One region of the Burkholderia sp. BCC0397 genome, then DNA from elsewhere that is predicted to be linked to it. Evidence: riboswitches for the same ligand, from Rfam matches in the RefSeq annotation. Region 1 holds a riboswitch; the other holds the start of a gene.
The links. Region 1 has a riboswitch for ZMP and ZTP ahead of pabB (aminodeoxychorismate synthase component I). Riboswitches for the same ligand answer to the same signal wherever they lie in the genome.
Positions count from the first base shown of each region.

Region 1 (15,449 bases):
GCTCGCGGAAGCGGACAAGGCGTTCGCCGTGCTGACGGCCGCGCAGCCGGTCGACGACACCAACCGCGCGCGCGTCGCGGCGCTCACCGAGCGCTATCGCGCGCTGCGCGGCGCGCTGGGCGAGCTCGTGCAGTTCCTCGACGCCGACAACATCCAGGCGTTCCTCGACCAGCCGACCCAGGGCTTCCAGGATGCGTACATCGCCGAGCTGCATCGCTTCACCGACTATGGCGGCACCTCGAGCCGCGCGGCGCTCGACACCATCGACGGCGGCATGCTGTGGTTCAAGTCGGTCGGCATCGTGCTGCTGGTGGCGATGCTCGCGGCGAGCGCCGCGATCTACGCGGCCGCGCGGCGCGCGGTCGTCGCGCCGCTGGAGCAGGCCGGCCGCCATTTCGAGCGGATCGCGCAGGGCCGTCTCGACGAAGCGGTGCAGGCGGGCGGCGTGTTCGAGATCGACCGGATGCTGCGCAGCCTCGCCGCGATGCAGACGAGCATCGCGGGCACCGTGCGTACGGTGCGCCACGCGTCCGATGCGATCCACCTCGGCGCGGGCGAGATCGCGGGCGGCAACGCCGACCTGTCGGCGCGCACGGGCACGCAGGCGGCGTCGCTCGAGGAAACCGCCGCGAGCATGGAGGAATTGACCGCGACCGTCCGGCAGAACACCGACAGCGCCCGCGCGGCGAGTGCGCTGGCCGACGCGGCGCTCGAAGCGACGAGCCACGGCGGCGGCGTGGTCGACAGCGTGATCGACCGGATGCGCGGCATCGCGCAGAGCTCGGGGCGGATCGCGGAAATCATCTCGGTGATCGACGGCATCGCGTTCCAGACCAACATCCTCGCGCTGAACGCGGCAGTCGAGGCCGCGCGGGCCGGCGAACAGGGGCGCGGCTTCGCGGTGGTCGCGGGCGAAGTGCGCTCGCTCGCGCAGCGCAGCGCGCAATCGGCGAAGGAGATCAAGGCGCTGATCGAGGATTCGGTCGCGCAGATCAACGGCGGCGCGGAACTCGTCGAGCGCGCCGGCGACGCGATGCGCACGGTGTCGGCGTCGATCACGCGGGTCGTGCAGACGATGTCGGAGATCACGGCGGCGTCGGTCGAGCAGAGCGTCGGGATCGAGCAGGTGAACCAGGCCGTCACGCAGATGGATCAGCTCACGCAGCAGAACGCGGCGCTGGTCGAGGAAGTCGCGGCGGCCGCCGCGTCGCTGAACGACCAGACCGCGCACCTGATGCAGGCGGTGTCGGTGTTCGAACTGGGCGACGGACGCGCCGCATCCAGCGGGCGCGCGGCGCCGTCGTTCGCCGCGACGGGTTACGAACCGGCCGGCAGCGCCGCGTAGGCGGTCGCGAGGTGGTAGGGCGTCGTCGACGGCATGTCGGCGCGCGACACCTGCCCGTCGGCCGTCTTGCACTCGAACCAGCCGCGCGGATGCAGGAAGCGCGCGGCGAACCGCTCGATCTGGCGTGCGAGCGGTGCGGAGGCCGGCGTGCCGCCGTGCGTCGCGAGCGCGCGCAGGTATTCGGTCTGCGCCCAGATCCGCTGCGTGCCGTCGATGCATGCGCCTTGCGCGTCGAGCGCCGCGCACACGCCGCCCGTCTGCGGATCGACGCCGTATTGCTCGGCGAACGCGAACGCGCGCGACAGCGCGGCGGGAAGCCCGGTCTGCGCGAGCCGCGCGCCGGCCGCATCGACCAGATAGAACCACTCGAACTGATGGCCGGGCTCGAAACGGTTGTCGGCCGAGCCGAGCGGCAGCTCGGCCACGCAGCCGGTCGCCGCATCGACGAAGGTGCGCTCGACGGCCTGCGCGGTGCGCGCGAGCGCATCGTCGAACGCCGGGTCGCCGAACGCATCGGCGGCCGCGAGCCAGGCTTCGGTCAGGTGCATCAGCGGATTCTGCAGCGCCCCGCTGCCGGATGACGAGAAATCGGCGTGGCGCGCGGCATCGAGCAACGCGTCGCCGTGGCGCGGCGCGAAGCGGTCCTGGATCAGCGCGGCGGTTTCTTCTGCCACCGTGCGCGCGGCGGCGTCGCCCGACGCCGCATGCCATGCGGCGCACGCGAACACGATGAACGCGTGCGTATAGAGATCCTTGGTCGTATCGAGCGGCGCGCCCTGCGCGTCGACGCTGTAGATCCAGCCGCCGTGGCGCGGGTCGCGAAAGTGCCGGCACAGCGCCTCGAACAGCGTGGCCGCATGCGCGGTGTCGCCGGCCTGCGCGAACACGAACAGTTGCCTGGCGCACGCCATTGCGCGATAACGGGTCGCGGGCAGCGGCGCGTGGGTGGCCGGATCGACGGCCTCGAACGGCAGTTGCAATGCTGGGTCGAACCCTGAACCCCGCCAGATCGGCAAGACGACGTGCACGAAATGGTGGCGCAACTGGGCGGCCTGGGCGGAAGCGGAGTCGGAAACGGAGTCGGAAACGGACATGGCGGGGTTGAGCGCTTGGATCGAAACGTGTCGGCGCGGCCCGGAGAATCGGCGCGGCCGGGGCCAAGGATAAAACATTCCGCGCGGCCGACACCAAAAAAAGGAGAGAAATCGGATGCTCAGCAACCTGGAACTCGTGATGCGGCTCGTTCTCGCGGCGGCGCTCGGCAGCGTCATCGGCTTCGAGCGCGAGCGTCTGTCGTGGGCTGCGGGCCTGCGCACGCACATGCTGGTGTGCGTCGGCTCGACGCTGATCATGATCGTGTCGGCGTTCGGCTTCGCCGACGTGCTCGGCACCAGCGACCACGTCGTGCTCGATCCGTCGCGGATCGCCGCGCAGGTCGTGTCGGGCATCGGCTTCCTCGGCGCGGGCTCGATACTGCTGCGCGGCGAGATCGTGCGCGGGCTGACGACGGCCGCGAGCCTGTGGTCGGTCGCCGCGATCGGCCTCGCGGTGGGCGGCGGGCTCTATGTCGCGTCGATTTCGGCGACGATCATCATCCTGATCATCCTGGCCGGCATCAAGCCGCTGGAGCGGCGCTATTTCACGGTGCGCCAGCGGCGCCAGCTTGCGTTGACGGTGGCGAGCGGCACGCTGACGTTCGATTCGCTGCACGCGGCGCTCGGCCCCGACAGTGCGCGCGTGAAGCAGTTCATCGTGCAGCGCGCCGACGACACGGGCGAGCAGGACGAAGTGCGCATCGCGCTCGCGCGGGTGTCGGAACTCGAATACAAGGCGATCTGCGACAAGCTGCGCGCGCTGCCGGGCGTCACGCGTTTCGACGGCGGGAACGGGCTGGGGGGCGACGAATAGCGTGAATCGGGGGCGGGGCGTGCGGCTCAATCCGTCCATTGAATGCGGCCCCGCGCGAGTGACTGGATCCGGTACGGATATGAGAGAATCATCCCGTCGCGTGACTGGCGCCACGAGATAGAAAACTATCGGGAAGCGTGACATAGACCGTTTGCCGCGCGCCTGGGCCGTTTCCAATTTAGATCTTGACGCCCAGGAATATGCCGACTCCCCTCGCCGCCCCTTGCCCTTCCGAAACGTTGGCCGACGATTTGCCCAACTTCCCGGTGGATTGGCCGGCATTGGATATCCAGTGCCGCCACCAGAATTTCCGTCATGCCCCAATCTGAGTTGGTCAGATTGATTATCTTGACCCGAACGCACCTTCCAGAGGCCGACGCACCTGTCGCGGGAGACGTCCAATGACCATCTGCCGATTTGAAAACGCAATCCAAAAGAAGGCGCTTGCCCTGCATGGATTGATCAGAAAAATTGAAGTCAAGGCGGCTGACGAACTGCCGTCGGCAATGGCCGATATCGAGCATGCACGGAAAGAAGGGTATTGGATTGCCCTCAAGCTGAGCTACTCCCTGGGCGAATGGCTCGAGCCGGCACTCATGGAAAAACACGCCCCCTCGAAGAATAGCGGCGCCCCTCGCATGACTGCACTCGTCTTTGAGCGTGCCGTGCATGAAGCTGCATGGGAACCCCCACTTCACCCGCGATCCGGCCGCATTGTCAGCGCTTCGCCGAGAATCAGCTTCAACGAATACAGGAAAAAAGTATCAGCTATCAAGCGCTTGCTTGAAAATGGTGACGTTTACCAGATAAATCTTACCTTTCCAATAGACGTCGAAATCGAAGGGAGTCCTGAATCCATATACCGGGAAATAATAAATCTTCACCCGGTATCGCATGCGGCCTATATCGATGACGGCGAATCGCTAGTGCTGTCTTTCTCGCCTGAGCTGTTTTTATCGCGCTCAGGAAGCATCCTGACCAGCCGGCCGATGAAAGGCACGGCTCCTCGGCATCGGCATCCGGAAGAGGATCTGATTTCCGCTCGCGCGCTACAGGCCAGCATAAAAGACCGAGCCGAAAACGCGATGATCGTCGATCTGTTGCGTAGCGATATGGGAAGAATCGCCCGCATCGGCTCCGTCAAGGTCGAGAAGTTGTTCGATCTCGAACGCTATCCGTCGATATGGACCCTGACCTCTACGATCACGGCGGATATCGGATCGGCTTCCTTCTTCGAGATACTGCGAGCCCTTTTTCCATGCGGCTCCGTGGTCGGCGCGCCGAAGATTGCAGCAATGCGCCACATCCGGCAACTCGAGATGGAAGACCGAGGTCTCTATTGCGGCAGTATCGGCTGGATGGCTCCCAATGGGGATTTCTCGCTAAACGTTGCGATTCGGACACTCGCGCTGGGGAAAAACGGTTCCGGCGTATATGGAGTCGGTGGCGGCGTGGTACTCGACTCCAAAGCGGATCTCGAATGGAACGAATGCCAATGGAAATCGAGGGTATTAGGCAACGTGAGCAGCGAAGGGTGGCGTGAAGCCAATCATTGCACTCTCGCAAAACACCAGGAACTGGAGTCATCGATGAATTGATGTGAGGTGCGGGGCGCCCCGAGGACCGCTGCCCGAGTCGCCCCAAAACCCGTTGGACGAACCTCTCTCGTCCCGGATCGCTCACCCGCCTGGCGGACACCGCGTTCGCATGCCTGTGCGAGATGCTGCAGAATCTCGCGAAAAATTTCGCGATCGGGATGTCGTCACTGTCCGGCGCAACGATCATGCATAGCGCGCCAGGAATGCCGGCTTCGTCGAGCCCACGCAGGGCCATCGAGCGAATGCGGCAGGTGGCCGACAACGATGCCCGGCGCAGCGGCGTGCCCGGCGTGTACTTCCATTCCTGGCTGCTCGTTGGTGATCACATGACCGCCGCTGCGCCTTTCGACACGCCGGACAATCGCTGCATCGAGATCGCGATTGTCAAGTTCGTCGGGTAGCCGTCGAGAACCACTCGCTTGTGCTTCGGTCGTCAATGCCGGGTCATACGTGTGAACATCGACAATGGCGCCGGCAATTTCGAGTCGACGAGATGATGCGTGACGCCCGCGAAAATCGGGCGGACAAGCCGGCCTGCGTAACGCACGGTCGTGCGGCTCGATGAATTCTCTCGCTGCATCGATGAAGGCGAGCCCTCTTTCGACAGCCTGACGCTTCTCGGGTTGCGACCAAGCAACCGGAATCCCAGCCGTTCCTCCAGCCGCTTCACTTTGACGCTGACCACGCCTTGCGTCATATGCAGATAATCCGCCGCTTTCGTAAGGATTCCAAATTCCATAACCAATAGAAAGGTGCGAACGGTATCTACGTCAAGCGAGATCATCGTCGATCATCCGAATTTGTTGTGGTTGAAATAGCATTCTTGATATTTCAAAAAATTTTATAGAACCTCATAATTCCATCAATCGCCAACAGACGAGACCTATTTGGCGGATACGTATTCGTAGAACCATCAATTGCTCACGCACATCATTCAGCTCTTTCTCGATGACCTCCGGATGCGGCAAATATCTTGTGACACGTTATTCATGGCGTATGTGCGCGGATACGCAGGTCCGCTCGATACTGCGAGCGACGCATCGAGATTTTCATAGGCCCCGCTGTTTATACGATTCGAGCGAGAATTCAACCGAGTCAAACGTGTCCCGTTTGCGCGAGGATGGCTTTCGGACGTGCGTGTGGTAGTGGGCAAGCGTCTACCTGAAATATTTGCGGGGCCAGGATGAGAGGTTTCCAAAGAAAATCCTCACTATCCATCAGATATGTAGTGGGCGCCAACCTGTCAACAATTACGGCTAGGTGTCCAACCAGATAGACGGGCCGCGCCTGAATCAAATATTCGCCCAGCCCGGCCTCTAAATATCAGCTCGCACTGTAACGCGTGATGGCATGCAGTCATCAGTCACGCGCGATTATTTCGATGGGAAACATAAAGCCGGCCGCTCACGACTGATTTTTTAAAACTATTCGTGAACTTCGTTGAATGAAATCTTTGATGGAAGCAATCTCGTGAAAACTACGGCGTTCCTGAAAGGCGAGCTTCCGGCGACGCCCAAGGACGAACGCTTCGTCACCGACTTGAGAGCCGTTGTCCGACGGATCCTGCTCGATCACCCCGCGTCCATAGCGCGCACACGCCGACAGGCAATCAACGCGCCGGCTGGTCAAGTATTTCAACCAGCAGTTGCCTGACATCGCGGGGCTGCCGTGCATTCGGTCGACATCTCGTCCTGAAAACGGTCTGGCGCAACCACAACCCGCTCAAATACGCGATGGGCAACCAGTCGTCATGCCGGCCAGCTCATTCGCAACCGTTCAATCGAGCCACAAGGATGATTGAAATGCCATATTTAATTTCCGGCGCCCCTCCATTTTTATTGGCGATTCTATGGCTCGCATTACACGTCGCCTGCTTCTCGGCAAATGCGGTCGCCGTAAAGGCAACCAGTCTCACACTGACGATTTGCCAGATCATTTTTTTCCGCTCGCTGGCAACATTGGCCTGCTCGGCCATAACGCGGTCGGCGCGAGTGCAAATTGCCACTTCGATAAAATCGGATGTCTTGCAGCTCCTGATTATTAGGGCGATTGCGGGTTTCCTTGGAATATACGGCGTCTTCTATACGATCTCGGTGCTGCCGGTGCCAATCGCCATGACGCTTACGGGAATTACACCCGTATTCGTCATATTCCTGGAAGCCGTTGTAACGAACGAGAGAGTGCGCAAGGAAATCCTGCTCTATGCGCTCTTCGCAATCGCATCCATTTACATCACGACCAGCGCAAATGGCGTAAGTAAATTTGACGGTCTCGATGTCGGGGATATAGCGATCGGACTCGCGGCCGGCGCACTCGTCGCCATCTCCTTTGTCTCGGTGCGACTTACCGTCCGAAAGGTCGGCACCAATGCGGTCGTTTTCTGGTTTGGGCTGGGGAAATTCGTCGGTTCGCTTCTTCTGGGCGGGACGGCCATATTCGCTACCCACTTTAACTAGACATTCCGATTTTACGTGTTGTTCCATAATCAATCTCATGCGCCGATATCGAAACGCGTCGACTCCGACGAATGCGCGTAATTCAGGCAACTGAACCAACGCTGAATGTTGCATCAGGATTGCTGAAGATATAAGTGAAGGTATCTGAATTGCCCGATTCCGCGAAAGAATTGGCGGGTCGCGTGAGCAATGCGTTCCGGAAAGGATGTGCCAGGGGGAAATTCGCATGCAGGGTTCCGGATGGAACCGGCAGGCACTGGTGTTGTTGAAGAAAAGCCAGAACCGATTGGTTGTTATTCATTGATTGTGAGAGGTCGCTCCATGCGCGTCGAACGGGTTCCATACCGCTTAATCACTGTCGCGACGGCCGCCGTTTTCCTGGCCGCGTGCGGAAAAAAGGAATCGGCACCGCCGCCGCAAACGCCGGAAGTCGGCGTCGTCACCGTCCAGCCGCAAGCCGTGCCGGTCTTCACCGACCTGCCGGGCCGCACCAGTGCATTCCTCGTCGCGCAAGTGCGCGCACGGGTCGACGGCATCGTGCTGCGTCGTGAATTCACCGAAGGCACCGACGTCAAGGCCGGTCAGCGCCTCTACAAGATCGATCCGGCGCCGTACATCGCGGCCCTGAACAGCGCGAAGGCGACGCTCGCGAAGGCGCAGGCGAACCTCGTCACGCAGAACGCGCTGGTCGCGCGCTACAAGGTGCTGGTCGCCGCGAACGCGGTCAGCAAGCAGGAGTACGACAACGCGGTCGCCACGCAAGGCCAGGCCGCGGCGGACGTCGCGTCCGGCAAGGCGGCGGTCGACACCGCGCAGATCAACCTCGGCTATACGGATGTCGTGTCGCCGATCAGCGGCCGCGTCGGCATCTCGCAGGTGACGCCGGGCGCATACGTGCAGGCGAGCCAGGCGACGCTGATGTCGACGGTGCAGCAGCTCGACCCGGTGTACGTCGACCTCACGCAGTCGAGCCTCGAAGGGCTGAAGCTGCGTCAGCACGTGCAGAGCGGCCGTCTGAAGACGAGCGGCCCGGGTGCGGCGAAGGTGTCGCTGATCCTGGAAGACGGCAAGACCTACTCGGAGCCGGGCAAGCTGCAGTTCTCGGACGTGACGGTTGACCAGACCACCGGCTCGGTGACGATCCGCGCGGTCTTCCCGAACCCGGGCCGCGTGCTGCTGCCGGGGATGTTCGTGCGCGCACGGATCGAGGAAGGCGTGAACGAGAACGCGTTCCTGGTGCCGCAGATCGGCGTCACGCACGACCAGAAGGGGCAGGCGATCGCGATGGTGGTGAACGCCGGCAACAAGGTCGAGCCGCGTCCGCTGAAGACCACCGGCATGCAAGGCCAGAACTGGGTCGTCGAAGGCGGTCTGCAGGCGGGCGATCACGTGATCGTGCAAGGCGTCGACAAGGTGCGCCCGGGCGCGACCGTGAAGACCGTTGCGGCCCAGCTTGCGCAGGCGCAGGGCACCGCCGCAGGGGCTGCAGCGGCGGCCGCCACGCCGTCGTCGGGTTCGTCGCCTGCCGCGGCGTCGCCGGCCGCCTCGCCGGCTGCAGCGTCGGGCGCCGCACCGGCGAGCGCTGCCGCCGCATCGAGCGCTCACTAACAGGGAGCCTGCTTCATGGCCAAGTTTTTTATCGATCGCCCGATCTTTGCATGGGTGATCGCCATCGTGCTGATGCTGGCCGGCGTCGCGTCGATCTTCACGCTGCCGATCGCGCAGTATCCGACGATCGCGCCGCCGGCCGTGCAGATCACCGCGAACTACCCGGGCGCTTCCGCGAAGACGGTGGAAGACACGGTGACGCAGGTGATCGAGCAGCAGATGAGCGGTCTCGACCACTTCCTGTACATGTCGTCGACGAGCGACGACTCGGGCAACGCGACCATCACGATCACGTTCGCGCCGGGCACGAACCCGGACATCGCGCAGGTCCAGGTGCAGAACAAGCTGTCGCTCGCGACGCCGAACCTGCCGCAGGTCGTGCAGCAGCTCGGCATGTCGGTGACGAAGTCGAGCAGCAGCTTCCTGCTGTGGATTGCGTTCAACTCCGACGACGGCAGCATATCGAAGGACGACTTGACGAACTACGTCGCGTCGCACGTCCTCGATCCGATCAGCCGCATCAACGGCGTCGGCCAGACACTGCTGCTCGGTTCGCAATATGCGATGCGCGTGTGGCTCGATGCGACGAAGCTGACGAACTACGGCCTCACGCCATCCGACGTGACGGCCGCGATCACGCAGCAGAACGTGCAGGTCGCGGGCGGCCAGATCGGCGGCACGCCGGCGAAGCCCGGCACCGTGCTGCAGGCGACCATCACCGAGGCGACGCTGCTGCGCACCCCCGAGCAGTTCGGCAACATCCTGCTGAAGGTCAACCAGGACGGCTCGCAGGTGCGCGTCAAGGACGTCGCCAGGGTGTCCCTGGGGACGGAAAACTACAACTTCGACACGAAGTACATGGGGCAACCCACGGCCGGGCTCGGCATCCAGCTCGCGACCGGCGCCAACGCGCTGGCGACCGTGAGCGCGATCCAGGCGAAGGTGGCTGAGCTGTCGCGATACTTCCCGCACGGGCTGGTCGTCCACTATCCGTTCGATACGACGCCGTTCGTGCGCCTGTCGATCGAGGAAGTGGTCAAGACGCTGCTCGAAGGCATCGTGCTGGTGTTCCTCGTGATGTACCTGTTCCTGCAGAACCTGCGGGCGACGATCATCCCGACGATCGCGGTGCCGGTCGTGTTGCTCGGCACGTTCGCGATCATGGCGGCGGTCGGCTTTTCGATCAACACGCTGTCGATGTTCGGCCTCGTGCTCGCGATCGGCCTGTTGGTCGACGACGCGATCGTGGTGGTGGAGAACGTCGAGCGGGTGATGGTCGAGGAGGGCTTGTCGCCGAAGGAGGCGACCCGCAAGGCGATGGGCCAGATCACCGGCGCGCTCGTCGGCGTGGCGCTCGTGCTGTCGGCGGTGTTCGTGCCGGTCGCGTTCTCCGGCGGGTCGGTCGGCGCGATCTATCGTCAGTTCTCGCTGACGATCGTGTCGGCGATGGTGCTGTCGGTGCTCGTCGCGCTGATCCTGACGCCGGCGCTGTGCGCGACGATCCTCAAGCCGATCGCGAAGGGCCACCACGAAGAGAAGAAGGGCTTCTTCGGCTGGTTCAACCGGACCTTCGACAAGAGCCGCGATCAGTACCACGTCGGCGTGCAACACGTGATCAAGCGCTCGGGTCGCTGGCTCGTCATCTACCTGGCCGTGCTCGTCGCGGTCGGCCTGTTGTTCGCGCGCCTGCCGAAGTCGTTCCTGCCGGACGAAGACCAGGGCTACATGTTCGTGATCGTGCAGACGCCGTCCGGCTCGACACAGGAAACGACCGGCAAGACGCTCGACAACATCAACACGTACCTGACTACCGCCGAGAAGGACGTGGTCGACTCGGTGTTCACGATCAACGGCTTCAGCTTCGCGGGGCGCGGCCAGAACTCGGGTCTCGTGTTCGTGAAGCTGAAGGGCTTCTCGGCGCGCCAGCGTTCGGATCAGAAGGTACAGGCGCTGCTGCGAAGGACCGCCGCGCATTACGCGAAGTACAAGGATGCGATGGTGATTCCGTTCAACCCGCCGTCGATTCGGGAACTCGGCAACGCGTCCGGCTTCGACTTCGAGCTGACGGACAACGCCGGTCTCGGCCACGACGCGCTGATTGCCGCGCGCAACCAGCTGGTCGAGATGGCGTCGAAGGATCCCCTGCTCGCGCTGGTGCGCCCGAACGGCCTGAACGATACGCCGCAGTACAAGGTGGACATCGACCGCGAAAAGGCGGATGCGCTCGGCGTGACGCCGGATGCGATCGACCAGACGTTCTCGATCGCGTGGGCGTCGAAGTACGTGAACAACTTCCTCGACACCGACAGCCGGATCAAGAAGGTGTACGTGCAGGCCGACGCGCCGTTCCGGACGACGCCGGACGACCTGAACGTCTGGTACGTGCGCAACGGGTCGGGCGGGATGGTGCCGTTCAGTGCGTTCGCGACCGGCCACTGGACCTACGGTTCGCCGAAGCTGGAGCGCTACAACGGCGTGTCGTCGTTCGAGATTCTGGGGCAGGCGTCGCCGGGCAAGTCGACCGGCCAGGCGATGGCCGCGATGGAATCGCTCGCGAAGAAGCTGCCGGAAGGCGTCGGCTATTCGTGGACGGGGCTGTCGTTCCAGGAAATCCAGTCGGGCTCGCAGGCGCCGATCCTGTACGCGATCTCGATCCTCGTCGTGTTTTTGTGTCTCGCGGCGCTGTATGAAAGCTGGTCGATCCCGTTCTCGGTGATCATGGTCGTGCCGCTCGGCGTGATTGGCGCACTGCTCGCGACGACGCTGCGCGGCCTCGAGAACGACGTGTTTTTCCAGGTCGGCCTGCTGACGACCGTGGGCTTGTCCGCGAAGAACGCGATCCTGATCGTCGAGTTCGCACGCGAACTTCAGGTGACGGAGAAGATGGGGCCGATCGAGGCCGCGCTGGAAGCGGCGCGCCTGCGGCTGAGGCCGATCATGATGACGTCGCTCGCATTCATTCTCGGCGTGCTGCCGCTCGCGATCAGCAACGGCGCGGGCTCGGCGAGCCAGCACGCGATCGGCACCGGCGTGATCGGCGGGATGATCACCGCGACGTTCCTCGCCATTTTCATGATCCCGATGTTCTTCGTGAAGGTACGCCAGATCTTCAGCGGCGAGCAGGAAGATGCCGATCTCGCACTGCGTCTCGCGCAGGCGCATTCGCGTCACGAAGATCGACCGCACAACGACGAAGACGCCGGCAACAACGGACAGTGATGATGCAAAAACACGCTTTGACTGCAAGCGCGATCGCACTCGCCGCCGCGCTCTTCGCCACGGGCTGCACGATGGCGCCGCATTACAAGCGGCCGGATGCGCCCGTCGCACAGGCGTTTCCGTCCGGCGGCGTGTACGCGACGCAGCCGGCGGCGAAGGCCGGCGCGCGCAGCGCGAACGGCCAGGCGGCGGCCGGCATCGGCTGGCGCGAGTTCTTCGTCGATCCTCGCCTGCAACGGCTGATCGAGATCGCGCTGAAGAACAACCGCGACCTGCGCGTGTCGGTGCTGAACATCGAGGCGGCGCGTGCGCAGTACCAGATCACGCGCGCGGGGCTGTTCCCGACGCTCGACGGTACGGGCACGGGCAATATCCAGCGCTATCCGCAAGGTGTCTCGCCGACCAATCAGGCCTACATATCGCGCACTTACAACGTCGGACTGTCGGCGTCGTGGGAGCTCGACCTGTTCGGCCGGATCCAGAGCCTGAAGGACCAGGCGCTCGCGCAATACCTCGCGACCGCGCAGGCCCGCAAGGCGTCGGAGATCTCGCTGGTGTCGCAGGTGGCCGATCAATACCTGACGCTGCTGTCGACCGATGACCTGCTGCAGGTCACGGAGAACACGCTGAAATCCGCGCAGGCGTCGTACGACCTGACCAAGCTGCAGTTCGACAACGGCGCGGGCTCCGAGCTCGACCTGCGCCAGGCGCAGACGATCGTCGAGACGGCGCTCGCGAACCAGCAGGCGCAGGCGCGCGCCCGCGCGCAGGCGGTGAACGCGCTGGTGCTGCTGATCGGCGAGCCGCTGCCGGACGATCTGCCGGCGGGCCTGCCGCTCGACGCGCAGAACCTGCTGACGGACGTGCCGGCCGGGTTGCCGTCGGACCTGCTGACGCGTCGTCCGGACATCATGGAAGCGGAGCAGAACCTGCTCGCGGCCAACGCGAACATCGGCGCGGCGCGCGCGGCGTTCTTCCCGCGCATCTCGTTGACGAGTGCGTTCGGCACCGCGAGCCCGACGCTGGGCGGCCTGTTCAAGGCCGGCACGGCGGCGTGGTCGTTCGCGCCGAGCATCGCGCTGCCGATCTTCGAAGGCGGGCAGAACATCGCGAACCTCGATCTCGCGAACGTGCAGAAGCGCATCGAGATCGCGAACTACGAGAAGGCGATCCAGTCGGCATTCCGCGAAGTGTCGGACGGTCTTGCCGCACGCGGCACGTATGATCAGCAGATCGCGGCGCTCGAGCGCAACGAGCACGCGCAGCAGCGTCGCTTCGATCTGTCGGACCTGCGTTACAAGAACGGTGTCGACAGCTACCTGTCGGTGCTGACCGCGCAGACCGACCTGTACGCGGCGCAGCAGTCGCTGACCAACGCACGGCTGGCACGGTGGACCAACCTCGTCGACCTGTACCGCTCGCTGGGCGGCGGCTGGATCCAGCGGGCCGGCGAGACGCCGCGCCCGGCCGACCAGCCGGTCGACGACGGCAAGGCGGCCGTACCGTTCGCATCGGTCGCGGCAGCGCGGGCGAACCGACCGCGGGCATGACGAAAAAATGGCTCGCAAGACCAAGGAAGCGGCGCTGTTGACCCGGGAAGCCATTCTCGACGCGAGCGAGCGCCTTTTCGATGCATGCGGCTATGGCGCCGCGTCGCTCGAGGACATTGCCGAGGCGGCCGGTGTCACGCGCGGCGCGGTGTATTGGCACTTCAAGGACAAGGGCGATTTGCTACTGGCGCTCTTTGTCCGTGTGCGGGAGTCGTTTCGCGACCAGTTACTGGCACTGGTGCGGCGCGGCAGCCGGCGCGGGAGCATCAAGGCGTTCTGCCGCCTGCTATTGTCGGGCGGCGCGCGCCGCGCGGAAGCGAAAGCGATCTGCCGGCCCGGCGGCAAGCTGCTGCCGTACGACGAGATTTTCCTCGCCGAGCCGTTGACGGCGCACCTCGCGATCGACCTGTTTCAGGAGATGCACGAGACGCTCGTCGCGATCCTGAACAAACCCGGCGACGCCGGCGAAAACGGCGCGAAAGCGTCGGCGGGCGAAACCGAAATCGACGCCTATTTTCTTCAGGCGCTGCTGGTGGGGCACGCGCGTCTATGCGCATTTCACGCGGCGCCCCGCAAGATGGGCGACGCCACCGCGCGGATCGTCGGGCGCGGCATCGAGGCGGTCTCCGCGCGCCACGGTACGCGCGCTCGCGCCGCGAACCGGGTCGGCGCGACTCCGATAGCCTGACCCCAGGCGGCGTGCACGGCCACCGTGCGACGTGCGTTCCACAACGCGTCGAGGCCCGCCGCGCCGCCCGCCGCCATCCGGCCGATCGAGCGCGCGAGCGTGTTCATCGGCACCGCGACGTCGTTCAGTTCGATCGTACGCATCGTCGCGGCGAGCGACACCGGCGCGAGGCCGAGCTGCCGCGCGTCGCCGGGCATCAGGATGTCCGCGCCGTCTGCCCGGCGTCGCGCCGTCAGGCCACGATGGCGCGACGCAGCCGCAGCACGGCGTCCCGCATGTTGCCCGGCAGCGTCGCGCCAAAACCGATCACGAGCCCGGCCTCGCCGCCGCCGCGGTAATGCGGCGACAGCGGCGGCGTCTGCAGCCCGAGCGCCGCAGCGGCTTCCCATACCGCGAGATCCGCGTCCGGTGCAGCTGCGCCACGCAGCTTCGCGACGAGATGCAGGCCGGCATCGGGCGCGTCTCCCCAATCGAGTACGTCCGCGCAGTGGCATTCGAGCGCGGCCAGCAGCGCATCCCGACGCTCTGCATAAAGCATCCGCATGCGGCGCAGATGCGTCGCGAAATGCCCTTCGCCGATGAATTCCGCGAGCGTGACCTGCAACGGCGTCGGCGATTGCCGGTCAACCAGCGCGCGGGCGTGCGCAAACGCCCCGGCGAGCCCCGGCGGCGCGATCAGGAAGCCGATCCTCAATCCGGGCGCCAGGACCTTCGCGAACGTGCCGACGTAGATCACGCGATTCGCGGCCGATTGCCGGCCGAGCGCGCGCAGCGGATGCAGCGGCCGCCCGGCGTAGCGGTAGTCGCCGTCGCAATCGTCCTCGATGATCCAGGCGTCCGCACGCTCGGCCCAGTCCAGCAGCGCGAGCCGGCGCCGCAGGCTCATCGTCACGCCGAGCGGGTACTGATGCGACGGTGTAACCACCGCGAGGCGCGCGTCCGCGGCCAGCCGTGCACCGGCCTCGACGTCGAGGCCCTCCGCGTCGACCGGCACCGGTACGACACGTGCGCCCGCGCTTTCGACCGCGCTGTGTCCCGCGACGAATCCCGGGTTCTCGATCCATACCGTATCGCCCG
Region 1 covers NZ_CADFDL010000009.1:263,112-278,560, forward strand. The annotation lists gene HWX03_RS25730 (methyl-accepting chemotaxis protein) at 1-1,345, shown strand, start outside; gene HWX03_RS25735 (AGE family epimerase/isomerase) at 1,318-2,439, opposite strand; gene HWX03_RS25740 (MgtC/SapB family protein) at 2,555-3,253, shown strand; ZMP/ZTP riboswitch at 3,344-3,428, shown strand; gene pabB (aminodeoxychorismate synthase component I) at 3,655-4,851, shown strand; gene HWX03_RS25750 (hypothetical protein) at 4,974-5,252, shown strand; gene HWX03_RS25755 (LysR family transcriptional regulator) at 5,285-5,635, opposite strand; gene HWX03_RS25760 (hypothetical protein) at 6,256-6,525, opposite strand; gene HWX03_RS25765 (EamA family transporter) at 6,645-7,307, shown strand; gene HWX03_RS25770 (efflux RND transporter periplasmic adaptor subunit) at 7,629-8,915, shown strand; gene HWX03_RS25775 (efflux RND transporter permease subunit) at 8,931-12,134, shown strand; gene HWX03_RS25780 (efflux transporter outer membrane subunit) at 12,134-13,684, shown strand; gene HWX03_RS37260 (TetR family transcriptional regulator) at 13,692-14,372, shown strand; partial or broken gene HWX03_RS25790 (hypothetical protein) at 14,402-14,584, opposite strand; gene HWX03_RS25795 (PLP-dependent aminotransferase family protein) at 14,605-15,449, opposite strand, start outside.

Region 2 (15,449 bases), on a different contig from region 1:
ACTGGCTGAGCCGGCGCAAGATCATGCGATGGCGCCGGCTCGCGCAGCGCTACGCGCCGCATTTCGCGCAAGGCGTACTCGTGCCCGCGTATGCGACCGGCCTGTGCGCGGAACAGATGGCGATGCGCGTGCTCGCGCGCCACTGCGCGACGATCGGCGACGCGCATCCGCTGTATCCGTTGCTGTCGCGCGTGCTCGCCGACGAGACGCGGCACGTCCGGCTTTGCGCCGATACGCTGCGTCGCCTCGTCGAGCCGTCCGAGGCCGCGTCGCTCGCCGCGTTGCTGGACGAGATCCGCGCGATCGAAGCCGGTTTCGGCGTGACGGGCGCGCTGGCGATGTACGCGGCCGGGTGGATCCAGTCGCTTCGTCCGCGCGCATGATGCCGCGCATCGTCTATCTCGCGACGGCCGACGCGCGCGGCCATCTGATGCGCGCGCAACTGCTCGTGCATGCGTTGCGCGCGGCCGGCGCGCAGGTCGACGTGCTGACGACCTCCGATGCCGGGCAGGCGTTCCTCGCCGCGTTCGGCATCGACGCGGCCGTGCTGTCGAGGCACTACGCGGTGCAGTTCGACGAGCGGCAGAACATGCTGCGTGACGCGACCGATCGCAATGTCGCGCACTACGTGTTCCGGCCCACCCGCATGCTGCGCGACATCGCGCGGCTGCGTGCAATCGTTCGCGACTCGGATCTCGTGGTCAACGACTCGTTTCATCCGGCGCTGCTGTGCATGGGCGCGGTGCCGGGATGGCGGCGTCGCGTCGTTCACGTGTATGGCGGCAGCCTGCGCCGCGCGCTGACCGCGAATTTCGATGCACGGCTGCCGCGTGTGCTGGCGCGCGCTTTCGCGCGGATCGTCGACTGGCAGATCGATTCGGCGCTGGGCCGTATCGAGCACGATTTCGCGTACGACTTCGCCGACGACGCGCCGTGCTCGCACCGGCATCGCCGGCTGCCGACGCCGGTGCCGATCGTCGCCGAGCTGTTGGCGCCGGAACCCGCTGCCGCGGCCGTTTATCTGAATCCGCACTTCCGCGACGTCGCGCTCGCCGATGCACTGTCGGCCGGCATGCGCGACGCGGGGCTCGCCGCACACTGCGTGGGCGAGGGCTACGCCGGGCACGACGGCTGGACCGGCGTCGACGCCGACTGGCCGACGCGCGCCGCGCATGCGCCGCTGATCGTGTCGGCGCCCGGCATGGCCGCGCTGTCGATCGCGCGCGTGTATCGCCGCCCGATCCTGCTCGTGCAGACCGATCAGCCCGAACAGGCAAGCAACGCCGCGCGCGCGGCACGGCTGCAACTCGTGCACCGTGTCGTCACATGGCGGGGCGATGCGGCGGCATTCCGGCGCGAGGTCGGGCAGGCGTCGATCGAACTGATGCGCGATCCCGGTACGCCGGCGGGGACGCTCGCGGGCCGCGAGCATGCGCGTGCGCGTGTCGACGCGTGGGCATCGCACCTCCTCGCGTTGTGTCCGCATGCGCGGGCGGCCGAGGCGGAAACCCGATGCGAGGCACCGGCGCCGCGATGAATACGCGAATGTTGCATGACGATCGCCGGCCCGAGGTCCGGCAGATGGTGGCCGCGACATTCGGCATCGTCGCGGGCCTCGCGATCTTCTTTCTGCTGGAGCGCGGCGTCGCGCCTCGCTACGTGCTGGCCACGGCGATCGATGCGCGGATTCCGTTCATCGCGTGGTCGTGGTTCGTCTATGTCGCGTTCTTTCCGTTCGTGATTGCGCTCGCCGCGTATGCGCGGCCGTCTGCGTTCGCCGCGTTCAGGGAGGCCGTGCTGATCGCGTTCGTGCTCGGCGTGGCCTGCTTCCTGTTGTTTCCGGAAGCCGTGCCGCGGCCCGACATCGCGGAGATCGGCAATGCATTCGTGCGTCGGCGTCTTGCGCGTATGTGGCAGCTCGATCTTGCGGCCAACGGCTTCCCCAGCCTGCATGTTGCGGTCACGTGTCTGGCGTGCCGGATGCTGGCGGACCGGCGCCGGATCGTCGCGGCGGCGATCGGGCTGCTGATCTGCGCGTCGACGCTGACGCTCAAGCAGCATACGGTCGCCGACGTGCTGGGTGGGGTCGCGCTCGCGACGGTCAGTGCGCTGTGGGTCGAGCGGCATTCGCTGCGCAGGAGGCTCGCGTGACCGAGACGCAGGTTCACCGCGCCGGATCGAACCTCGGGCTCGCGCGGTTCGTGCCCGATCCCGTGCTGTTTCGCGTGAGCGCGGCGCGTGTCGGCGGGGCGCTGGCGGGTGACTGGCTGATGATTGCCGCCGCGTTTGCCGCTGCGATCGCGTTTGCGCATCCGCTTGCCTACGCATGCGCGGCGATCGTGATCGCGCGCAGCCAGCTCGCGCTCGCGGTCATGATGCACGAAGGGGCGCACGGGTTGCTCGCGCGGAACCGGCGCGTCAACGACGTGCTCGGGCAACTGCTCGCGGCCGGGCCGCTATGGCTGTCGCTGCGCACGTATCGGGCCGGCCATCTGAAGCACCATCGCGCGCCGATGCAGTCGGATGACCCCGTCGCGCTGCTGTTCGGCGTGCACGACTATCCGGTGACGCGCGGGCGATTGATCATCCGCCTGCTCGCGTACGCATGCGGGATCGGCTACGTGACGAGCGTCGTGAAGCTCGCGCGCGGCGCGTTCGCGCATGCGTTGCCGAAGGTCGAAAAATCGCGTGCGTATGCGGCGTGGGAGATCGCGTCGATGCTGGCCGGCAATGGCACGCTGTTCGGCGCGCTCGCGCTGGCCGGACATCCGCTGCTGTACGTCGCGTTGTGGATCGTGCCGTCCGTCACATTGTTGCCGCTCGCCGGGCAGGTGCGCGCGATCTTCGAGCACGCGGGGCTGCCGGCTGGCGCGGACCAGAGCCGCAACGCACGCACGATCGTCCGGCGTTCGTGGCAGACGTTCCTGTTTGGCCCGCACGCGATTCATTTCCATATCGAACATCATCTGTTCACGCGGATGCCGTTCCATAACCTGCCGGTCGTGCACCGGCAACTCGCGCGGCGGAAGCTGCTGCCTGACGGCAATTTGTATTCGGGATATGGTGCGGTGCTGTGGGATGTGAGTGTGCGGTGATCGGCCGGGATCAAGTCGCGCGCGACCGAGTGTGTGGCGAGCATCGTCGAGCATTCAAGCTCGACCGGCCAGGCGACAGACGCAAAAAAGCCTCCGCGAGGGAGGCTTTTTTGCACTATCGAAGATAGTTGGTAGGGTGGGAGGGACTCGAACCCTCGACTCTCTGATTAAAAGTCAGATACTCTAACCAACTGAGTTACCACCCCACGTTCTTGAAACCGGTCGGTTCGTTGCTTCAACAACTTGGGCAACGACCTAAAGAGCAAAAGATTATAGCGACGGGTTGCAGGACTGTCAACAACCCGTCACGATAATTATTTGATGGTTTCGAGCTTGCCCTGCGCCGTCTGCGCCGCGTTCGACCCGGCGTACTGCGACACGACCTGCTCGAACGTCTTCTTCGCGGCCGCCTTCTGGCCTTGCTCGAGCTGGTTCGTGCCGATCGCCACGAGGGCGTCGGCCGCGCGCGGGTGCTGCGGGAACTTGCTGACGATCCCTTGCCACGTCGCGGTCGAACCGCGGTAGTCGCGCAGCGCGTATTGCGCATTGCCGTACCAGTACTGCGCGGTCGGTTGATAGGGGCTCTGCGGATACTTCGCGATGAACGCGCGGAACGAAGCCGCCGCCGCCTTGAAGTTGCCGTTGCGGAACTGCTGCTGCGCCGCGCTGAGCGCATCCGTTTCACCCGGCTGCACGGTGCCTTCGACACCATCGATCGTCGCCTGCTGCGGCTCGAACTTCTTGAGCCGCGTGTCGAGATCCTGGTAGTACTCCTTCTGCTGCCGCTCGAGCGTCGTCAGCCGGTTCGTCAGATCCTCGTTCTCGCCGCGCAGCGTCGCGACCTGCTGGTTCAACTGGTCGAGACGGCCGGATTGATCGAGGATCGTACGCTGGGCGGCGGACAACTGGCTCGCCAGGTTGTCGGTCTTGCTGCGCAGGTCGAGCACGGCGCGGCGCGCTTCGTTGTCGTCGAACACGCCGGCGTGCGCCGGCGCGGCCGACCACGCCGCGCCGACGACGCAGAAGGTTGCGGCTGCGCGCAGCCAGGTTACACGGTGCGTCATACGGCGATTCTTCCGTTACTTACTGTTGGTAGACGAGGTCGGCGCGACGGTTCTGCGCCCACGATGCTTCGTCGTGACCCGTTGCCTGCGGCTTTTCCTTGCCGAGGCTCACGGCTTCCATCTGCGAATCGTTCACGCCGAGCAGGGCCATTGCGCGACGGACGGCTTCCGCACGCTTCTGGCCCAGCGCGAGGTTGTACTCGCTCGTGCCGCGTTCGTCGGTGTTGCCCTGGATCAGCACGTGGCGCTGCGGATGGCTCTTCAGGTACTGAGCGTGTTGCTGCATCAGCGGCTGATACTCGTCCTTGACCGAATAGCTGTCGAAGTCGAAGTAGATGCTGCGCTTCGCGAGCGGGCTGTTCGGGTCGTTCAGCGGATCGACGTTCACTTGCGCGACGTTGTCGGCGCTCGGCTGCGTGCTCATCGCACCCGCGTTGTTCGCCTTGTCGTCGAGCTTCACGCCCGACTTGCACGCTGCGAGCGCACTGATCATCATCACGGCCAGGGCCAGACGAGCTTTATTCGACATCATGGTTACTCTCCTTGTGGTCATTGCATGAAGGGCCCCCACGACGGCTCGCGAACGGAGCCGCCCTGGACGGACAGGATCTGCGGCGGCGCGCTGCCGTCGGAGGGCACTGCAGCCAGAACATTGCGACCACCCGACTGGGTAGCGTACAGAAGATACTGGCCGTTTGCCGCGAAGCTCGGCGACTCGTCGCGATTGGTATTCGTGATGGCGTTCGCCGCGCCAGATTGCAGATCCTGAACGTACAGCTTGAAGCCCCCACCCGTGCGGGAGATGTAGGCGAGCAGCTTGCCGTCCGGGCTGATACGCGGGCTCGTGTTGTAGCTGCCGGTGAAGGTCACGCGTTGTGCCGAGCCGGCGCTTTCACCCTGCGCGGGCATCCGGTAGATCTGCGGCGCACCGCCGCGATCGCTCGTGAAGTAGATCCAGCGGCCGTCCGGTGAGTAGAACGGTTCGGTGTCGATCGAGCTGCTCTGCGTGAGACGGCGCAGGCCGCCGCCGTTCGCGTTGACCGTATAGATTTGCGTATTGCCCGTCAGCGACAGCGCGACGGCAAGCGTGTTGCTGTCCGGCGACCACGCCGGTGCGCTGTTGTTGCCCTTCTGGTCGGAGACCATGTAGCGGCGGCCGGTCGGCAGGTCGTGGATGTAGACGATCGGCTTCTTGCGTTCGAACGACACGTATGCGACCTTCGTGCCGCTCGGCGACCAGGCCGGCGAGATGATCGGTTCGGTGCTCGACAGCGCGATGCGCGCGTTCTGGCCGTCCGAATCGGAAATCTGCAACTGGTAGCGGTTGCCGGTCTTGATCACGTACGACAGGCGCGTGGCGAAAACGCCGCGCACGCCGAGCAGCTTCTGGTAGATGTAGTCGGCGATCTTGTGACCGGCCGTGCGCAGCGTGGTGTCGGTAGCCGTCAGCGACAGGCCGCCGAGGCTTTGCTGCTTCACGGTGTCGTACAGGATGAAGTTGACCTTGTACTGGCCGTTCGCCTCGCGGTTCACGCTGCCGGCGACGAACGCGTTCGCGCCCTTGGCCTTCCAGGCGCCGAGATCGACCGATGCGGTCTCGGGCACGGGCGTGCTGCCGGCGTCGATGTTGGTGAATTTGCCGCTGCGGGCGAGGTCGGCACGGACGATCGACGTGACCTGCTGCGGCAGGTTCGCCTCGTTCGTGAAGTTCGCGGTGGCAATGGGGAACTGGGTCGACCCGACACCGGTGATCAGCACGTTGACCTGGGCGTTAGCGGCGCTGCCCGCCGTGATCAGACACGAGGCCACGAGTGCCCTGAAACCTAGCTTTGTCATCAAACTCATGCTTCTTGCTTCCCGTATGGCTTGGATCGCTGCGCAACGGCAGAGACAGTAAAAATACCCGATTCGTTCCCATCTGACAGCGACGCCCGGAGTGTAAGCGCATTTCGTTTCACTCCGCCGCCTTGAAGGTAATCGTAATGTCAGACGGGGTACGACCGTTAGAATCGGGCGGCAACGGGACCGATGCGTGGATCGCACTGACCACGGCTTGATCCCACCCCGAATTCCCGCTCGAGCGGGAGACCGATGCGCTCAATACGTCACCGGACGGCGTGCACCGAATCTTGACGACGGTGGTCAGGCCTGCCCGCTCGCCGCCCCAAACGATGTTCGGCTTGACGCGGCGGCGCACCTTGTCGGCATAGCCGGGCGTGGCGGCATTGCCGCCGGAGCCCGTGCCGGTGCCACTTTTCGCGAGGCCTTCGCCGCCGCCTTCACCGGCGCCGGACAGCCCCTGCATCTGTGCGAGGCGCGCGTTGCGCTCGCGGTCGAGCTTCGCGTTCGCCGCCGCATTGGCCTTCGCGTGCGCCGCGGCTTCGGCCTTCGCCTTGGCCTGCGCTTCCGCCTTTGCCTTCGCGGCCGAGTCGGCCTTCGCCTTCGCCGCCTGCTGCGCTTCGAGCTGCGCCTGCTTTTGCTGCTGGAGTTTCTGCTGTTCGAGCTTCTGCTGCTCGGCGAGCTGCTGTTGCTTGAGCTTGTCGGCCTGCTTCTGCTTGTCGCGTTCCGCGGCTTTCTGTGCGGCGAGCGCGGCGGCCTGTTGCGCGGCGAGCTGCGCGCGCCGGGCTTCCTCTTCCTGCTGGGCCTTCAGTTGCTGCGCGCGGCGCTGCTGCTCGAGCAGCGCTTCGCGCGCGACCGCTTCCTGCTGACGCTTCTTCTGCTGCAGCGCGATGTCGGCCTGTTCGTCGCGCACCGGCGGAGGGGGCGGCGCGACCTTCGCGGGCGGCGTGGGCGTGACGACGGGCCGCGGCGCGGGGACGTCGGGCACTTCGGTCCACAGCTCGGCTTCGGCGCCGGCCGGCGTGCTGTTCTGCCACTGCACGCCGTGATAGAGGAACAGCGCGAGCAGCACGTGCATCAGCGCGGCGAGCGCGAACGCGCGCCACGTCCCGCGCTCGCGAGGAGGCTGGAGCGGGTACGCGGATCTGCGCGTGGATTGCTGCCGGTTCATTGCGATTTGACGAGGAGGCCGACGCGCTTGACGCCGCGCGCCTTCAGATCGGACATCACGGTCATGACGGCATCGTACTGCACGGTCTTGTCGGCTGCGATCACGACCGGCTGGTCAGGGTGATCGGCCTGCCGGGCCGAGATGAAGCTGTCGAGCTCGGCCTTCGTCATCGTGTCTTCCTGGGTCGCGCCCGAGTCGCCCTTGTACTTGACGCTCATCGTGCGGTTGGCCTTGATGTTGACGACGACGGGCGGCGTCTGCTCCTGCGGTGCGGCATTGCCGACGGTCGGCAGGTTGATGATCGACGGGGCGACGAGCGGTGCGGTGACCATGAAGATCACGAGCAGCACCAGCATCACGTCGATGTACGGCACGACGTTGATGTCGGCCATTGCGCGGCGCGAGCGGCCGCCGCGCATGCTGGATCGGATGGGGCTTCCTGCCATGGCGCGCTCCTTACTGGGCCTGACGCTGCAGGATGTTCGAGAACTCTTCGATGAAGGTCTCGAAGCGGATCGCGAGGCGGTCGATGTCGTGCGCGTAGCGGTTGTACGCGACCACCGCCGGAATCGCGGCGAACAGGCCGATCGCGGTGGCGACCAGCGCCTCGGCGATGCCCGGCGCGACGTTCGCGAGCGTGGCCTGCTGCACGTTCGCGAGGCCGCGGAACGAATTCATGATCCCCCAGACCGTGCCGAACAGACCGATGTACGGGCTGACCGAGCCGACCGACGCGAGGAACGCGAGGTTGGCTTCGAGCACGTCCATTTCACGCTGGAACGACGCGCGCATCGCGCGGCGGGCACCGTCGAGCACGAGGCCCGGATCGCTGAGGCGCTTTTCCTTCGCCTTCAGGAATTCGCGCATCCCCGATTCGAAGATCCGCTCGAGGGCGCCGATCGTATGGCGGTTGTTGGCTGCGCTCTGGTACAGCGCCTGCAGGTCGCCGCCCGACCAGAAATCCTTCTCGAAGCGTTCGGTCTGCGCGCGCGCGCGGCGGATCGCGAACCACTTGCGGAAGATGAAGGTCCACGACATCAGCGACAGCAGCAGCAGCAGTCCCATCACGGCCTGGGCCAGCACGCTCGCGTTGAGCACGAGGGAAATGATCGACAGGTCTTGAGCAGTATTCATAGAGGTTTGAGTAACGTGCCTTCGCGGGTGCCCCGCAAGGGCGTCCGGTGTGCGTGCGGCGCGGCGCGCCGGCCATGCCTGACGCCGAACCTTGCTTAGTATCGAATCAGAACGGCAAGTTCATAGGCTTTGTCTAAACGGTGCTCATGCGAGCTTCGTTGACAAATCAGGTTGCCCGGCGTCGATGACGGGCCCGCGGTGCAGCGCGTCGAGCACGGCCGGCGGGATGGCCGCGGGCCGAATGCCGTGACGGTCGACGCAGCCGAGGCGGATGTGCCCGGCCACGAGCAGCGTGTCGCCACACCAGGCTTCCTGCGTGAATTCCACCGACGCGCGGCCGATGCGTCCGGGCCGGTTCGTGATCGTCAGCGTGTCGTCGAGTCGCGCCGGCGCGCGGTAGTCGAGCGACGTGCTGCGCACGATGAAGATCGCACCGGTATCGTCGGCGAGCCGACGCTGGTCGACGCCGCATGCGCGAAGCCACTCGGTGCGGGCGCGCTCGAAGAACTTCAGGTAGTTGGCATAGAAGACGATGCCGCCTGCATCGGTATCCTCGTAGTACACGCGCACCGGCCAGGTAAAGCCGGACGGCGCTTCCGGGGAGCGGGTAGGCTGAGTCATGGCGCGCATTCTACCGGAAGGCAAAGACCGGATTCGTAACCGATTCGTAACGGAATGTAGTGCGCCGTAGCATACCGCGGGCCGGCCGGGGGCCGGGCCCGCGAGGCTTCAGCCGCGGTGGACGGTCGGGCCGCCGGGCGCCTGCGCGACCGGCATCAGCTCGATCGTGTTGACGTTGACGTACGCCGGGCGCGTCGCGATCCAGTAGATCGTATCGGCGATGTCCTCGGGCATCAGCGGCTGCACATTGTTGTAGACGTTCGCCGCCTTCGCGTCGTCGCCGCGATAGCGGACGTTCGAGAACTCGGTGCCGCCGCACAGGCCCGGCTCGATGTCGGTGACGCGCAACGGCGTACCGAGCAGGTCGGCGCGCAGGTTCAGGCTGAATTGCCTGACGAAAGCCTTCGTCGCGCCGTAGACGTTCCCGCCCGCATAAGGGTACGAACCCGCAACCGAACCGATATTGAAGATATGGCCGCGACCGCGCTCGACCATGCCGGGCAGCAGCGCGTGCGTGACGGTGACGAGGCCCGCGCAGTTCGTGTCGATCATCGTCCGCCATTCGTCGAGGCTCGCCTTGTGGGCAGGCTCGACGCCGAGTGCGAGACCGGCGTTGTTGACGAGCACGTCGAGCGCGGCGAATTCGGCGGGAAGGGCGGCCGGCACGGCTTCGACGGCCGCGCGGTCGCGCACGTCGAGCTCGAACGGCAGCAGCGCGTCGCCGAGTTCGGCCGCGAGCGCATCGAGACGATCCTTGCGGCGTGCGGTGGCGACGACGCGATGGCCGCCCTTGACGAAGGCACGGGAGATGGCGGCGCCGAAGCCGGCGGACGCGCCTGTGACGAACACGATCATTGCTGCTCCTGGTCGGTAACGTAATAGCGGGTGGAATCCCGCAAGCCTACTGAGAATGCCGCACCGCGGCAAGGCGGCAAAGCGTTTCGGCACGGGCGCGTAGAATCTGGCCCCCATTGATTCGGGCGCACTGCCGTGCGGTTGCCTATTCATGACGCATCCAATACACTAATGCGCTCATCACCCCTGCGTGACTGGCGATAGAACCCTTCGGGTTCAAGGTGGAGCATCCCACCGTGAAGCGCGGGGCGCCGTTTTTGCCGTTCGCCTGGGCAGCCGTTGTGCGCCGTCGCGTGCATCGCTGGTGGCTGTCCTGCCTCGCGTCATACGGATTCTTCCGCCACGTCGAGCTGGTCTCGCCAGCAGCGCACCGTACTTGGCCACTCCGGTCAACCTGTACACACTTAACGGAAACCGTATGTTTGACAGAGCCCAAAGCACCATCGCGAACGTCGATCCCGAAATCTTTGCAGCGATCGAGCAGGAAAACCGCCGCCAGGAAGATCACATCGAGCTGATCGCGTCGGAAAACTACACGAGCCCGGCCGTGATGGCCGCGCAGGGTTCGCAGCTCACGAACAAGTACGCGGAAGGGTATCCGGGCAAGCGCTACTACGGCGGCTGCGAGTACGTCGACGTGGTCGAGCAACTGGCGATCGACCGTGTGAAGCAGCTGTTCGGCGCGGAAGCCGCGAACGTGCAGCCGAACTCGGGTTCGCAGGCGAACCAGGGCGTGTTCTTCGCGATGCTCAAGCCGGGCGACACGATCATGGGCATGAGCCTCGCGCACGGCGGCCACCTGACGCACGGCTCGCCGGTGAACATGTCGGGCAAGTGGTTCAACGTGGTGAGCTACGGCCTGAACGAAAACGAAGACATCGACTACGACGCGGCCGAGCAGCTCGCGCAGGAACACAAGCCGAAGCTGATCGTCGCGGGCGCGTCGGCGTTCGCGCTGAAGATCGATTTCGAGCGTCTGGCGAAGATCGCGAAGTCGGTGGGCGCGTACCTGATGGTCGACATGGCGCACTACGCGGGCCTGATCGCGGCGGGCGTGTACCCGAACCCGGTGCCGCACGCGGATTTCGTGACGACGACGACGCACAAGAGCCTGCGCGGCCCGCGCGGCGGCGTGATCCTGATGAAGGCCGAGTACGAGAAGCCGATCAACTCGGCGATCTTCCCGGGGATCCAGGGCGGCCCGCTGATGCACGTGATCGCGGCGAAGGCAGTGGCGTTCAAGGAAGCGCTGTCGCCGGAGTTCAAGGAATATCAGCAGAAGGTCGTCGAGAACGCACGCGTGCTGGCCGAAACGCTGGTCAAGCGCGGGCTGCGGATCGTGTCGGGCCGCACGGAAAGCCACGTGATGCTGGTCGACCTGCGCGCGAAGAACATCACGGGCAAGGCAGCGGAAGCGGCGCTCGGCGCGGCGCACATCACGGTGAACAAGAACGCGATCCCGAACGACCCGGAAAAGCCGTTCGTGACGAGCGGCGTGCGCCTCGGTTCGCCGGCGATGACGACGCGCGGTTTCGGGCCGGCGGAAGCCGAGCAGGTGGGCAACCTGATTGCCGACGTGCTGGAGAACCCGGAAGACGCAGCGACGATCGAGCGCGTGCGCGTGCAGGTCGCCGAGCTGACCAAGCGTTTCCCGGTCTACCGCTGATCGCCGATGCGCTGCCCGTTCTGCCGGCATGACGACACGCAGGTCGTCGACTCGCGCGTGTCCGAAGATGGCGCCGCGATTCGGCGGCGCCGTCGCTGCTCGGCTTGCGACAAGCGCTTCACGACGTACGAGCGGGTCGAGTTGTCCCTGCCGTTCGTCGTGAAGAAGGACGGCAGCCGCACGGAATTCGACCGTCGCAAGATCGTCGCCAGCATGCAACTCGCGCTGCGCAAGCGGCCGGTTGCCGCCGACGCGATCGACGCGGCGGTCGCCCGCATCGAATATCAACTGCTCGCGACTGGCGAGCGTGAAGTGCGTAGCGAGAAGCTGGGCGAACTCGTGATGAACGAGTTGCGCGGCCTCGATACGATTGCCTATGTCCGCTTCGCATCGGTGTATCGCCAGTTCGAGGACGTTTCCGAATTTGCCGACGTGATCGAAGAATTCCGTCGCGCCTCTCCCGCCAAGACCCCACGTAAGCGCTGACGCGCTGCGTTCGTTCATCGTCTGCTCCGTTGGTTCGATTCGCGCCGATTGTGTCGGCTGCGATCGCATGTCGCCAGTCGGCCGTTCGGCAAATGGCGCGCGTCCGCACACGTCGCTACAGTCGTCGCATCACCGTGACGGAGGACGATTGCGATGGAACGGGGCGCTCAATCCTTGAAGAATGTGGTGCAACGACCGGGCGGATTCACGCTCGTCGAGCTGATGGTCGCCATGTCGCTGGCGGCGGGGCTCGCGCTCTATGCGGTGCCCACGTTCGACCAGTGGCGCATGCGCGAACGCGTGGATGCCCGCTCGCGCGCGCTGCTCGGTGCGCTGTCGTTTGCGCGTGCCGAGGCAACGCGTCTCGGCGCGCGCGTCACGCTGTGCCGCGCCGGACGCGACGGCGCCTGTCTGCGTGCCGGTGAGCGCTGCGATCCGGCCGAATGGTCGTGCGACTGGATCGTCAGCGGGCAGGTCGACGGGCAGTCGCGCGTGCTGCGACGCTACCCGCGCGATGCCGAAGTGGTCGTCGCGGGCGCCGCGCATGAGTTGGCGTTCGCACCGCCGGTCGGTCAATCGATCGGCGGAATCCGGCGTTTCGAATTGCGTCCGCGGCGCAGCGTGCCCGGCGCCGACGACGCGCGCACATCGCGTTGCGTGCGGATTGCGGCAGGCGGCCGCGCGCGGATGGTCGCCGGCCGCTGCGACGCGGCGTGATCGCCATGCGCCATGCCATGCGCGGTACGTCGTTGATCGAGGCGACGCTGGCCATCGCGCTGCTCGCCACCGTGATGCTGGCAGTGGTCGGCAGCCAGCTCGCGATGGCACGTGCGCAGCGCGCGACGATCTGGCGCGAACGCGCGCTGTGGCTGGCCGACGCGCGTATCGAGCGTCTGCATGCCGCCGCGGCGGCCGATGACGGCCTCGCGGCGCTCGCGGCTGTATCGTTGCCGGGTGGCGCGATGACGCTCGATGGTGGGCCGGGCGGCGTCCGCTACGCGGTTGTCCGCTGGCGTGGCGGCAATGGGGGCGCGCCGCTGCGCTGTGATGTGGTGGGGGCGTCGACGCAGCCGCCATCGTGTGTCCGGATGCCGTTTCGGGACAGGGCAGGCGATGAACGCTGATCGCGGTACGCGTGGGCATACGCTGCTCGAAGTGCTGATTGCGATGACCGTCGGGCTCCTCGTGCTCGCGGCGGCCGGTGCGCTGTACCACGCGCAGCGCATTGCGCAGCGTCGCGCGGAAGACGGGTTCAGGATGCGCGACGCGGCCGCTACCGCGCTGATGCTGATCGGTCAGCAGATCCAGATGGCGGGATTCCGGCCGCTCGATGCCGAAGCGGCATCGTCGTTGCCGCCGGTGTTCGGGTGTTCGACGGCGCGCGTGCGCGGTAGCGGCGCACAGGTGCGCTGCGAGCCTGCGCGTTTGTCGTCCGACGCGTTGCTGGTCCGATATGTCGGCGATGCCGTATCGACGTGGACGACGGTGAGCGGCCAAGCATCGGATTGCCTCGGGCAGGGTGTCGGCGAGCCGGGCGAACCTGCGCCGGTGGAGAATCGCTTCGATGCGCATGTCAGCCCGTCGACGGGCGAGCCCGAACTGTATTGCGAGGGAAGCGGCCGGCCGGGCACGCCGCAGCCCGTCGTGGCGGGGATCGATCAGTTGCGCATGCGTTATTTGCGTCGCGGCGCCACGCAGTTCGTCGACGCCGATGCGATGCGTGCCGACGACTGGCGCGCGGTCGTGGCCGTGCATGTCTGCGTGCGGGCGCGCGGCGAGCCGATGCGCGGGCTGACGCGGCATGTCGACTGCGACGGGCGCGTCGCCGTTGCACCGGACGGCCGCGCACGTTTGACGCTCGATCGCATCGTCGCGTTGCGGAACGTCGCGCTCGCATCCGACGCTGCGTTGCAGGATGCAACTCGGGCAAGCGAGGTGGTGAGATGAGCGGAGCAGCGCCGTACGCGCGGGACGACATCTCGCGATGCGTTGACGCAGGCCGCGCGCATGAGCGCATCGTCGCGAGCGGCGGCGACCGGCAGCTGACAGCATGCGCCGGCGTTTCGGCGGCGAGCGCGCGCGAGCCGCCTATGCGTTTGCGCTCAACCCGCCGCGGCTGGCGTCGCGATGCGGGCCTTGCGTTGCCCGCGGTGATCGCGGTCGGCGCAGCGATCGCGGCACTGACCGGCACATGGTTCGACGCCGCATTGACGGAGTCGCGCCGCACCCGCGCATTGTCGGATCGGCTGATCGCATTCCACGCGGCCGATGCCGCGCTTGCCGCGTGCACCCGGCGATTGCTGCGCGGTTCGGCGCCGTATCTGAACGAAAGCGAATCGCACGCGGAGCCTGACGCATGGCGGCGCATGCCGCCGCTGGCGACCACCGAAGCGTTCGCGCCATTCGCCGGTTGGCCGACGGCCGCGCAACCGCCGCGATGCCTGATCGAGGCGTGGCGGCGTCCGGCAGGGCAGCCCGGCGACCGCGCTTACCTGGTCACCGCGCGTGGCGTCGGCGCGCATGCGTCGAGCGCCGTGTGGCTGCAACACCAGGTCGCGATACGCGACGGCCATATCGTCGTGCTGCGCTGGCGTCGTGTCGCGGCGGTGCTTCGATGAACGGCCGCGTGCCCATGTGCCGAGCGGCCGGATTTACGCTGATCGAGCTGATGATCGTGCTCGCGATCGTCGCGGTGCTGGCCGGGTGGGGTATCCCGTCGTATCGCGAGCATGTCGTGCGTGTTCACCGTGCGTCGGCGGTGTCCGCGCTGTACCGTGCGGCCCAATATCTTGAAACGCTGGACGGTGCGCCGCCTGCGGCATTGCCGGACGCGCTCGCGCACGCGCCGCCGGACGGGCATGCCGTGTATCGGTTGACGCTCGGGCGGCCGGACGGTGACGATTCACCGGTGAGCTATGAGCTGGCGGCGACGCCGCTCGACACCGGTCCGATGCGCGACGATGCATGCGGCACGTTCACGCTGCGCTCGGACGGGACGAAAGGCAATGCAGGAAGCGATGGCGCCGACGAGCCGGGCGCTGTCTGTTGGGGTGTGCGCTGAGCTTGCAACGCAAGGAGGGCGCGCAGCGGCCCATGGCCGTGCGCGCGGGATGCCGACGGTCAGTCGTCGTGTGCGTCGAGCCCGCGCTCGTCGCGGGACTGCTTCCAGATCCGGTAGACCTCCCATGCGGCGAAGCCGAGCGTGCCCCACTTCAACGCGGGGCCCGCACTCGCGCGCAGCAGCGAGCGAATGGGTTTCGCCAGCACGAGCGACGCGAGCGAACTCAGCATCGGATACTGGTTGACGAGCTGGCCGAGGCTTGCGTTCAGGTTCTTGGCCGACTGGCCGAACCTGTGGGAGGACAGGCCGGGGATGAACACCTTGAGCCAACTGAAGCGCGTGACGGCATGGCGCATTTCGGCGGCGGCTTCCGCGAGTTCGAGCCGCTCGACTTCGGATCGCAGGATCAGCAATTCCTTGCGGAGCGCGCGGTGCTGCGACGCGCTCCAGTTCGATC
Region 2 covers NZ_CADFDL010000003.1:559,908-575,356, reverse strand. The annotation lists gene HWX03_RS12820 (hypothetical protein) at 1-383, shown strand, start outside; gene HWX03_RS12815 (hypothetical protein) at 380-1,537, shown strand; gene HWX03_RS12810 (phosphatase PAP2 family protein) at 1,546-2,151, shown strand; gene HWX03_RS12805 (fatty acid desaturase family protein) at 2,148-3,095, shown strand; tRNA gene HWX03_RS12800 (tRNA-Lys) at 3,225-3,301, opposite strand; gene ybgF (tol-pal system protein YbgF) at 3,410-4,159, opposite strand; gene pal (peptidoglycan-associated lipoprotein Pal) at 4,179-4,691, opposite strand; gene tolB (Tol-Pal system beta propeller repeat protein TolB) at 4,709-6,004, opposite strand; gene tolA (cell envelope integrity protein TolA) at 6,114-7,169, opposite strand; gene tolR (protein TolR) at 7,166-7,615, opposite strand; gene tolQ (protein TolQ) at 7,626-8,303, opposite strand; gene ybgC (tol-pal system-associated acyl-CoA thioesterase) at 8,448-8,933, opposite strand; gene HWX03_RS12760 (SDR family NAD(P)-dependent oxidoreductase) at 9,033-9,779, opposite strand; ZMP/ZTP riboswitch at 9,960-10,060, shown strand; gene glyA (serine hydroxymethyltransferase) at 10,198-11,445, shown strand; gene nrdR (transcriptional regulator NrdR) at 11,452-11,931, shown strand; gene HWX03_RS12745 (GspH/FimT family pseudopilin) at 12,085-12,648, shown strand; gene HWX03_RS12740 (hypothetical protein) at 12,654-13,055, shown strand; gene HWX03_RS12735 (PilW family protein) at 13,045-13,878, shown strand; gene HWX03_RS12730 (hypothetical protein) at 14,022-14,549, shown strand; gene HWX03_RS12725 (type IV pilin protein) at 14,546-14,992, shown strand; gene HWX03_RS12720 (DUF3318 domain-containing protein) at 15,052-15,449, opposite strand, start outside.
Region 2: linked by a shared signal. The riboswitch ahead of glyA (serine hydroxymethyltransferase) and the one ahead of pabB (aminodeoxychorismate synthase component I) in region 1 are both predicted to bind ZMP and ZTP.